Rhodopseudomonas palustris: one gene and its partner. The protein of the gene in region 2 interacts with the protein of the main gene of each other region in a pairwise test. Links are inferred from orthologs where the notes say so. Each region holds a gene or a part of one and is shown on either strand. Other genes may lie near its edges.

Region 1 (5,227 bases), 990 kb from region 2 along the record:
CCCGCGCCGCGCCTACTGGAAGGGCTCGCTGAAACTGTCGCTGGTGACCTGCCCGGTGGCGCTGTATCCAGCCTCGACCAGCGTCGAGAAGACCCGCTTCCACATGATCAACACCGAAACCGGCAATCGGCTGAAGCAGCAGATGATCGACGAGGACACCGGCGAAGTCGTCGAAAAAGACCAGAAGGGCCGCGGCTACGAAGTCCGCAAAGGCAAGTATGTGCAGATCGAGAAGGAGGAGCTCGAAGCCGTGCAGATCGAGAGCAGCCACACCATCGAGATCGACAGCTTCGTGCCGGCCGAAGAGATCGACAAGCGCTATCTCGACCACCCGTACTACATCGCGCCGGAAGGCAAGGCCGGGGTCGAGGCCTTCGCGGTGATCCGCGACGCGATGAAGGACAAGGGCCGCGTCGCGCTGGCGCGGATCGTGCTGACCAACCGCGAGCACGTGATCGCGATCGAGCCGCTCGGCAAGGGGCTGCTCGGCACCACGCTGCGCTATCCCTACGAGCTGCGCGACGCCGATGATTATTTCGACGACATCAAGAGCCCGAAGATCTCGAAGGACATGGTCGAACTCGCCGGGCACATCCTCGACACCAAGGCAGCGCATTTCGACCCGTCGAAATTCAAGGACGATTACGAGACCGCGCTGAAGGCGCTGGTCAAGCGCAAGGCCGCCGGCAAGTCGATCAAGATCCCCGAGCCGGAAGAGAAATCCGACAACGTCGTCAGTCTGATGGACGCGCTGAAGCAAAGCCTGAAAGGCAACAAAGGCGGCAAGCCGGCGCAGCGCCGCCCCCCCTCCGCGCGCAGCGGCGGCCGCGCCGCCAAGAAGGCCCACCGTTCGGCGGCACGGGCGCGCAAGGCGAGCTGAGGCTGAAGGCGGCAGAGAAAGCAGACAAGAGAAAGCAGGCGAGAGCCAACAACTAGCCGGCGTGAGGTATTGGACATCGCTACAGCGCCCGCCGCCTGCTTCACCTCTCATCCGTCATTCCGGGGCGCGCGCAGCGCGAACCCGGAATCCATATCCCCTAGCATACGTGGAGGGTAGAACCGTTTCGACGCTCTGCCTTGATCAGCGCACTGGGCTTATGGATTCCGGGTTCGCTCGCTTGCGCGAGCGCCCCGGAATGACGAATGCGAGGACATTTGTGAACGGAGCCCCTTTACAGACCTCAGCTCTTCTTCGACGCCTTGCGCTTGCGGCCCGCTGACGACTTGCGCGACGTCTTTTTCGCCGACGATTTCTTGGCCGTCTTCTTCGCCGTCTTCTTGGTCGTCTTCTTGGCCGTCTTCTTGGCCGTCTTCTTCGTCGTCGACTTCTTAGCCGTCTTCTTCGCCCCCGCCTTCTTCGCGCTCTTCTTGCTCGGCACCTTCTTGCCTTCGGCGCGCGCTTCCGACAGGCCGATGGCGATCGCCTGTTTGCGGCTCTTCACCGTCTTGCCGGAGCCGCCGCTCTTGAGCGTGCCGGACTTGCGCTTCTTCATCGCGCGCGCGACCTTGGCCGACGCCTTCTTCGAATATTTCCGGGCCATGCCTACCTCCCATTGCAACAGGGAAATCAATCGATCCGGACGATAATTAGTTCCCGGCGGTGTTCAGCCCTCGGCGCGATCCGCCGCATCGGCCTTCTCGATGACGAACACGATCGCCGCTTCGCTGCGCGTCGTGCTGTCGATCCGGTCGCCGGTCTGCTGGATCAGCACCGGGATGTCGATCAGCGACATCGGATCGGTGCAATGCACTTCCAGCCGGTCGCCGCACTTCAGCGTCGTCAGCGCCTTGCGCGTCTTCAACACCGGCATCGGGCATTTCAGCCCGGTCAGATCGAGTTTGATTGTCGCCATGGCCGCGGACGATGGCGAAGCGCAGCGCCTGCGTCAATCGTTCAGCCGTTCGCCTTATTGCGAATGCGCGCCGCCGCCTGTACCACGGTGATGCGCCCTGAATGCTGGAAACGCTCGATGGCCGACCATCCCGCCACACCTGCAATCATTCTCGCCGGCGGCCTCGCGCAGCGGATGGGCGGCGGCGACAAGGCGCTGCGCACCATCGGCGGCCGGAGTCTGCTGGCGCTCGTGATCGAGCGTCTCGCGCCGCAATGCGATACGCTGGCGCTCAGCGCCAACGGCGATCCGGCGCGTTTCGCGGACTACGAGCTGCCGATCATCGCCGATCCGGTCGATGGCTTTCGCGGTCCGCTCGCCGGCGTGCTCGCCGGACTGGACTGGATCGCCGAACACCGGCCGACGGCCCGATGGATGCTGAGCGCGCCGGCCGATTGCCCGTTCCTGCCGCGCGATCTGGTCGCGCGGCTGCATCAGGCGCGGATCGATCAGCAGGCCGACATCGCGGTCGCGGCGTCGGCCGACCGCTCTCATTCCGTGATCGCTCTGTGGCCCGTCGGTCTGCGCCTCGACCTGCGCCGTGCGCTGCTCGCGGACGACATCCGCAAGGTCGACCGCTTCACCGCGCGCTACCCGCGCGCGATCGTGGAATGGCAGGCGGATCCGTTCGATCCGTTCTTCAACGCCAACACGCCGGAAGACCTCGCCGAGGCCGAACGGCTGGCGGCGCGCGCGCCGGACTGATTACGGCGTCAGCACCGCGCGCCCGACCAGTTTGCCCTGCTGCAGATCGAGCAGTGCCTGGTTGGCTTTCGGCAGCGGCAGCGGCGTCACCGGAATCGGCGCGATCTTGTTGGCGCGCACCAGATCGAGCAGTTCCTGGGTCTCGCGCAGATTTCCGACATACGAACCCTGGATCGTGATCGCCCGCATCGGGATGAACGGTAGCGCCCACGGCGCACCGCCGCCGAACAGGCCGACGATCACCAGCTTGCCGCCCTTGGTGAGGCAATCGAAGCCGAGCTGCGCGGTCTGCGAATTGCCGACCAGATCGAGCGCACCGCGCACCGGCGCGCCGGCCTTCGCGGCGATCTGCTCCAGCGCATCGGGCGCCGCGCCGTCGACCGTCGCCATCGCGCCGGCCTGCTCCGCCGCCTCACGCTTCTTGGCGTCGATATCGACCATGATGGCGCCCTTGCCGCCCATCGCCTTCAGCAGCGACAGCGCCATCAGGCCGAGGCCGCCGGCGCCGAACATCACGATCGGGCCGTCGAACGCGAATTCGAGTTTCTTCAGCGCGCTGTAGGTGGTGACACCCGAACACGCATACGGCGCCGCGGTCACCGGATCGAGCCCATCGAGGCTGAGCAGATAGCGCGGATGCGGCACGATCAGTTCGTCGGAATAGCCGCCGTCGCAATACACGCCGAGAAACCTCGGCTTCAGACACATGTTCTCGTCGCCGGCGCGGCAGACCGCGCATTCCCCGCAGCCGATCCACGGATACACCAGCACGACGTCGCCGATCTTGGCGTCCTTGGCGTCCGGCCCGGCCGCGACGATCTCGCCGACGGTCTCGTGCCCCATCGTCAGCGGCAGCGCCACGCCGCGATCGGCCAGCGACAGTTTCTTGCGGCCGTGGCCGAGTTCGTAGCCGCCTTCCCAGATATGCAGATCGCTGTGGCAAATGCCGGCAGCCTTGACGCGGAGCAGCACCTGCGTGCCGGTCAATTCCGGCGTCGGCCGGTTCTCTTCGCTGAGCGGCTGGCCGAAGCCCGAAACGCGAAAGCTCTTCATGGCGTGGTCTCCCCGATTATTCTTGTTGTCCGACAGATATGCCATGGCGCAGCACTGCCGTCGACTGGCGTCAGGGCACGCTTATCCTGCACTGCGGAATTCCTGCGCCGTCTGCGCGATCAGCTCGGCGACCGGCACGATGCCGCCGACGCCCGAGGTCGAATGCCCCGCGCTCCAGATATCGCGCCAGCGCTGCGGCCGGTTCTCGCGCGCGCCGACGTCGATGTCCTTGCCGATATCGATCGCGCCGCGCTCGGGCAGCGCGTCCGGATCGAGCCCGGCGGCGACGATCGACGGCCGCAGCATGCTGGTCTGCAGGCCGGTGAAGGCTTTGGTCAGCAGGATGTCGTCGGCCGAGGAATCCACCAGCATCGCCTTGTAGCGCGGATCGGCCGCGCTCTCCTGCGTCGCGATGAATTTGGTGCCCATGTAGCCGAGGTCGCAGCCGAGCGTCATCGCCGCGCGCAGCGCGACGCCGTCGCTGATTCCGCCGGCCAGCACGATGACGCCGTCGAAGAACTGACGCACGGCACGGACGAAAGCGAACGGATTGAGCCACCCGGTCTGCCCGCCCGCGCCTGCGGTGAGCAGCACCAGCCCGTCCGCGCCCGCCGCCGCCGCGCGTTCGGCATGGCGGATGCTGGCGACGTCGGCCAGCACCATCGCGCCGACATCATGCAACGGCCCGATCACGGGCTGCGGCGAGCCAACGCTGGCGATCACGATTTCGGGCTTGTGCATCAGCAGCACCGCGAGGTCGTCGGCGAGCCGCGCATTGGAGCGGTGCACGATCAGGTTCGGACACCATGGCGCCGCGCGACGGCCTGTTGCGTCTTCATGCGCCGCGAGCCGCTGGGCGATCGTCCCGATCCAGCCCTCGAGTTGTTCCGTACTACGGCAATTCACCGTCGGAAACGATCCGATCACGCCGTTGCTGCATGCGGAGGCGACCAGATCGACGCCGGATACCAGAAACATCGGCGCCGCGATCAGCGGCAGTTCGAGCCGGCCTCGAAAACGGACGAGACGATCGGATAATTCCACGGCAATTCCTCCTGCTCTGTTTGCATCTTCCGCGCAGCGGCGTGCTAGGTTCGTCGCCTAACATTGGCACGCGCAATGGCCGATGACAAAGATCCGGGAGAACGCCCATGACCGACGCCCTCTACGCCTTCCCCACCGCCGGCACGCAGACGCTGCGTGCGCTGTCGCGCTATCCGTCGCGCATCGCGTTCGCGTGGCCGAGCGGCAGCATGAGCTATCGCGGCGCCGTCGACACGATCGGCAGCATCCAGAAAGTGTTCATGGCGCTCGGCGCGCAGCCCGGCACGCGCGTCGCGCTGCTCACCGCCAATCGCGCCGAGAGCTGGTGCGCGGGCGTCGCCGCGCAATTGTCCCGCTTCGCGGTCACCTGGCTGCATCCGCTCGGATCGCTGCAGGACCAGCTCGACCAGATCGAGGATTCCGAGGCGGCGATCCTGGTGATCGACGCCGCCGCCTTCCTGCAGCGCGGCGGCGAGCTCGCGGCGCGAGCGACCGGCCTGCGCCATGTGTTCACGCTGGGCCGCGCCGATTAC
Region 2 (5,197 bases):
TGTCGGCGATGGTGATGCCGGCGGGCCTGCTCGGGCTGGCGGCGATGCCGTTCGGTCTCGACGGGGTGTTCTGGCGGATCATGGAGATCGGCATCGACTGGATGATCGTGGTGTCGCTGTGGGTCGCGGCGCTGCCGGGCGCCATCGGCAGGATCGCGGCGTTCGGGAGCGGGCCATTGCTACTCGCGTCGCTCGGCGTCGTTCTGCTCGGCCTGCTACGCACGCCGCTGCGCTATGCCGGGCTGGCGCTGCTGGGGCTTTCGACCGGCTGGGCGCTGCTGACGCCGCAGCCCGAGATTCTGATCGCCGGTGACGGACGGCAGGTCGCGTTGCGCGGGCCCGATGGAAGGCTGCGGCTGATGCAGAGCGGTGGCGACCAGTTCAGGATCAGGCAATGGCTCGCGGCCGATGCGGATTCGCGTGCGGCAGACGCACCGTCGTTGCGTGACGGCGTGTCGTGCGACGCCGACGGCTGCGTCGCGGCGCTGGCGGATGGCGGGTTGGTGGCGCTGTCGTTCCGGGCCGATGGTGTCGCTGATGACTGCGCGCGGGCGACGCTGGTGATCGCGCTGGCACAGCCGCCGCCGGATTGCGCCGCGCGTCTGATCAGCGCCGAACTGCTGAAAAGCAGCGGCGCGCTGGCGTTGCGACGAAACGAGGGCGCGGACGGTGGCTTCGTGACCGTCGCGGTGCGGCCGAAAGGGCTCGACCGGCCGTGGTCACCGGCGCCCGCCGACGTGCCACAAGAATCCCCGGGCAGCGCTCCGACGCAGCGGACACCGCCACGTCCCGCACCGGTCGACGCCACGCCGGCGGCGCCGGATCAGCACGACGAGGACTGAGCCCGCGCCTCGTTCGTGCGAGGCGTGCCGCTCAGTACTTGCGATACAGCCCGATCAGCTTGCCCTGAATCCGCACCCGGTTCGGCGGCAGGATGCGGACCTCGTAGGCGGAATTGGCGGGCTCCAGCGCGATCGATGCGCCGCGGCGGCGGAAGCGCTTCAGCGTCGCTTCCTCCTCGTCGATCAGCGCCACCACGATGTCGCCGGTATCGGCGCTCTCGTTGCGCTGGATCAGCGCCATGTCGCCGTCGAGGATGCCGGCATCCATCATCGAATCGCCGCGCACTTCCAGCGCGTAATGCTCGCCGGAGCCGAGCATGTCCGGCGGCACGCTGATGGTGTGGCTGCGGGTCTGCAGCGCCTCGATCGGCGTGCCGGCGGCGATCCGGCCCATCACCGGCACCGCGACGTTGCGATCCGAATCGTCGTCGTCGCGTTGCGGGCTCGGCGGGCGGACCCGGCCGAGATTGCCCTCGATCACGCTCGGGGTGAAGCCGCGGCGGCCGCCGCCGCTGTTGCCGCCGAGATCGGGCAGCTTGATCACCTCGATGGCGCGGGCGCGGTTGGGCAGGCGGCGGATGAAGCCGCGCTCCTCCAGCGCCGTGATCAGGCGGTGAATGCCCGATTTGGAGCGCAAGTCGAGCGCGTCCTTCATCTCGTCGAACGAGGGGGGAACGCCGGCTTCCTTCAGCCGCTCGTTGATGAATTTCAGCAACTCGAACTGTTTGCGCGTCAGCATCTCGACCATTCCCCAGATCTGGCGACGATCGCCGTGTCGTCGTGCCGTCCGTTCATTGCGCCATGAAGTTCGACAGGCGAGGCGCAATTACTCGAAACAAATCATGAACGAACACTATATGTTCAGTATGTGTTCCGCAACCTCTTAATTTCAGGTCAACAAATTTGCGGATCGCTATTCCGGAAGCTTAAGGATGAGACAGCTCGATCCCGCTGCGGCGGCCGGTGCGAAGGGCGGACGGACGATCAGCGCCTGCGCTGCGGACAGCCGCGCCAGCAGCGACGAATCCTGGCGGTCGACCGGCGTCGCCAGCCATTGTCCGTCGTCGCGCAGCGCCAGTTGGGCGCGCAGATAGTCCTCGCGCTGGTCGTTGGCGGCCAGGTCGGCGCCGAGCACGGCGGGGAGGCGCCGATGCATCGATTCGCTCCGCCCCGACAGCGCCCGGATCAGCGGCACCATGAACAGAACCGCGCAGACATAGGACGACACCGGATTGCCGGGCAGGCCGATCACCCGCATCGGGCCGAGCCGGCCGTGCATCATCGGCTTGCCCGGCCGCATCGCGATCTTCCAGAACGCGATCGTGGTGCCTTCTGCCTCCAGCGACGACTTGACCAGATCGTGGTCGCCGGCCGACGCGCCGCCGGTCGTCACCAGCACATCGACGCAGAGGTCGCGGGCGCGCGCGATCGCCGCACGGGTGGCCTCGATGGTGTCGGCGGCGATGCCGAGATCAATCACCTCGGCGCCCTCGCTGCGCGCCAGCGCCCGCAGCGCGTAGCCGTTGGAATAGACGATCTGGCCGGGGCCGAGCGCTGCGCCCGGCATCACCAGCTCGTCGCCGGTGGCGAGCATGGCGACGCGCGGCCTGCGGTGCACCGGCAGCGCTGGATGGTTCATGCCGGCGGCGAGCGCGAGGTCGCGGTCGCTGAGCCTGTGGCCCGCACGCAGCAGCACTTCGCCCTCGGTGAAATCGATCCCGGCGGGGCGGATGTGGCGGCCGTGGCGGGCGGCTTCGGTGATGGTCACCTGATCGCCGTCGCGCACGGTGTCTTCCTGGATCACCACGGTATCGGCGCCGTCGGGGATGACGCCGCCGGTGAAGATCCGCAGCGCTTGCCCTGGGCCGACGGATTGTTCCGCCGGCCGGCCGGCGGCGATCTCGCCGATCACGGTGAGCCGCGCCGGCGCGGTCGCGACATCGGCTGCGCGCACCGCATAGCCGTCCATCGCCGACATCGGCTGCGGCGGCTGGGTCCGCAATGCTGCGAGATCGCGCGCCAGCACGCGGCCATGCGCGTCGTCGAGCGCGACCATCTCCTCGGCAAGGCCCGCTGCGCAGTCGAGCACCGCGGCCAGCGCATCGGCGACCGGCATCAGCGCCATCGGCGCGCTCCGGGGCTGGCGGCGGACCGATCCGGTCCGGCAAGGCGAGGGTGGCGTGTCATGATCCGGCTTTAGGGGCGTCGCGACGCTTGCGCAAGATCCGCCAAAGGCTCCGCCGGACCCGCGTGCCGCGCGGGTCAAACGAAATCCTAATTGTCTGCAGAAGCCCCCGAGCGGTAGGACGGGAGGGTGGCGAGGTTCGGGCCGCCGGACAGGGAGTGCGCAGATGGGCGATGATTTTGCGAAATGGCTGTTGCGGATCGTCGGCGTCATCGGGCTGATCGCGTTCGGCACCACCTATGCGATCCGGCACGACTGGAGCCGGGGCTGGATGCCGTCCGCCAATCCGGAATATGCGCCGCCAGCGGCGAGCGCCCCCGAGCCGGCTGCGCCGGCTGCCCAGCCGGCCGCACCCGCGGCGCAGGCGACGTCGCCTGCGGCGCCCATCAACGCACCAGCGGCCCCGCCTGCCGCCGCAGCGGCGCCATCAGCGGCCTCCGCACCCGCCGCCGCCCGCGCTTATGTGCCGTGCCAGCCGATCGGCCGCACCGCCCGGGGCGAATTGGTGTACTCGATGGACTGCCGCACGCCGCCGCAGTAGCGCCGCGGCGGCTACGCCGGTCCTGCGGACGGCGTTGCCACGGCCTCGTCCTTCGCCTGCACCATCACCGGCAGATAGACCTGCGCGAATTCCGGCGGCAGGCGGCGCGGGCGGCCGCTCGACATTTCGATGCAGACGAGCTGCCAGCGCCCGCGCATCACGGTGGCGCGGTCGCGCAGCCGGATGAGCTGGAAGCGGCGCTCCATCAGGAGCTTGCCGTCGCTGCCATAGACCCAGGTGCCGAGCAGCAACTCATCGCCGAGATGACTCGGCAGCAGGTAGTCGTATTCGCCGCGCCGGATCGCCATCGCGCGGTCGATCCGCTGCCAGTCGGCGAGCGCGAGACCGAGCGCTTCGGAATGCGCCCAGCCGACGCTGTCGCACCAGCGCACATAGACCGAATTGTTGGTGTGGTTGAGGCCGTCGATGTCGGCCGGGCCGGGCACCATCGTCAGCGTGAACGGGTTCGGGTGGTCCCAGTCGAGGTCGGAGGCTGCGGCGGTCATGGCAATCGTCGGCACTCGTGCGCGGGCCGTCACAGCCCGAGTTGATCCAGCGCCTGCGCCACGTCCGCGGAGGAGCGTACATGGACGGCGCGGAGCCCGCGCTCGCGCGCGGCCGCGATGTTTTCGGCCAGATCGTCGAAGAACACAATGCGCTCGGGCTTCACGCCGATCGCCGCCACCACGAAGTCATAGGCCTCGGCGTTCGGCTTGCGCATCCCGATCCGCGACGACAGGAACAGCTCGCGGAACGGCGTCAGCAGTTCAGCATAGTGCTCCAGGAAATGCGCGACATGCGCGTCGTTGGTATTGGAAAGCGCATACAGCGGCAGATGCTTTGCGGCGCGCGCAAGTTGCGCCGCGATCCCCGGCATCTCGCCGATGAAGATCGCATTCCAGCCCTCGCGCAATTGATCGTCGGACAGGTCGAGCCGCAGCGCCTCGCGCACCGCGGCGAAGAATTCCGCGTCGGTGACGTGGCCGGTCTCGTAGCGATGGAAGGTGTCGTTGCGCGCCAGCATCGCCATCATCGCGGACGGGTCGCTGCCGAGTTCGACCGCCCAGGCTTTGAGCGTGCGTGCCAGATCGAAGTCGATCACGACCCGTCCAAGATCAAACAGCAGCGCCTCGGCCGCGCCAGGAGTGAGAGTGCTTGTCATCTGCGAATACCTAACGCGAAGAGAGGGAGGGACAGGGTCAGCTAAATTGCACCGAATCTGGTCGAGGAACATTGTCGACGAACGACAACCGTTTGTTCACGCGTGCTGTTTAGAACACCGGGAGACGCGCAGCGACAACGTCTTCGACACGTTCGAGATCATCGCTGCGCCGGATCTGATCACCGGCGCTCCGCCCATGCGCATCCACAGTGACTTGATTGACGACCCGTCCACAGCATCGGATCCCTGCCGATGCTGACGGGGAACGGCCGTTGCAAGAAAAAGGCCCAGGAAGAGCAGGCCGGCGCTCACGGCTGGTTCGTCACCTTCGCCGACCTGATGGGCCTGCTGGTGAGCTTTTTCGTCGTGCTGGTGTCGTTCTCGACCCAGGACGTCAAGAAGCTGCAGATCGTCGCCGGCTCGATGCGCGACGCCTTCGGCGTGCAGTACCAGGCGCGCTATTCGGG

What was found.
Region 1: the proteins of glp (region 2) and mobA interact in binary tests that used the Escherichia coli proteins (3 or more experiments, as listed by UniProt). The link is inferred for Rhodopseudomonas palustris from one-to-one orthologs.

The regions. Positions count from the first base shown.
Region 1 is NZ_CP140155.1:2,284,384-2,289,610, forward strand. Bases 924-3,783 are described here. They hold mobA (molybdenum cofactor guanylyltransferase MobA), read left to right. Parts: upstream 924-1,970; coding sequence 1,971-2,597; downstream 2,598-3,783. Other genes in these bases: SR870_RS10315 (DUF6496 domain-containing protein), read right to left, coding at 1,182-1,541; SR870_RS10320 (sulfurtransferase TusA family protein), read right to left, coding at 1,605-1,853; SR870_RS10330 (alcohol dehydrogenase), read right to left, coding at 2,598-3,650; SR870_RS10335 (nitronate monooxygenase), read right to left, coding at 3,732-3,783. In the rest of the region: SR870_RS10310 (Ku protein), read left to right, coding at 1-880; more of SR870_RS10335, read right to left, coding at 3,784-4,694; SR870_RS10340 (AMP-binding protein), read left to right, coding at 4,802-5,227. UniProt on the Escherichia coli protein: Transfers a GMP moiety from GTP to Mo-molybdopterin (Mo-MPT) cofactor (Moco or molybdenum cofactor) to form Mo-molybdopterin guanine dinucleotide (Mo-MGD) cofactor.
Region 2 is NZ_CP140155.1:1,292,467-1,297,663, forward strand. The notes cover bases 862-3,691. They hold glp (gephyrin-like molybdotransferase Glp), read right to left. Parts: upstream 2,968-3,691; coding sequence 1,756-2,967; downstream 862-1,755. Other genes in these bases: lexA (transcriptional repressor LexA), read right to left, coding at 874-1,581; SR870_RS05695 (hypothetical protein), read left to right, coding at 3,194-3,568; SR870_RS05700 (thioesterase family protein), read right to left, coding at 3,580-3,691. Also shown: SR870_RS05680 (ComEC/Rec2 family competence protein), read left to right, coding at 1-842; more of SR870_RS05700, read right to left, coding at 3,692-4,074; SR870_RS05705 (HAD family phosphatase), read right to left, coding at 4,104-4,730; SR870_RS05710 (flagellar motor protein MotB), read left to right, coding at 4,983-5,197. UniProt on the Escherichia coli protein: Catalyzes the insertion of molybdate into adenylated molybdopterin with the concomitant release of AMP.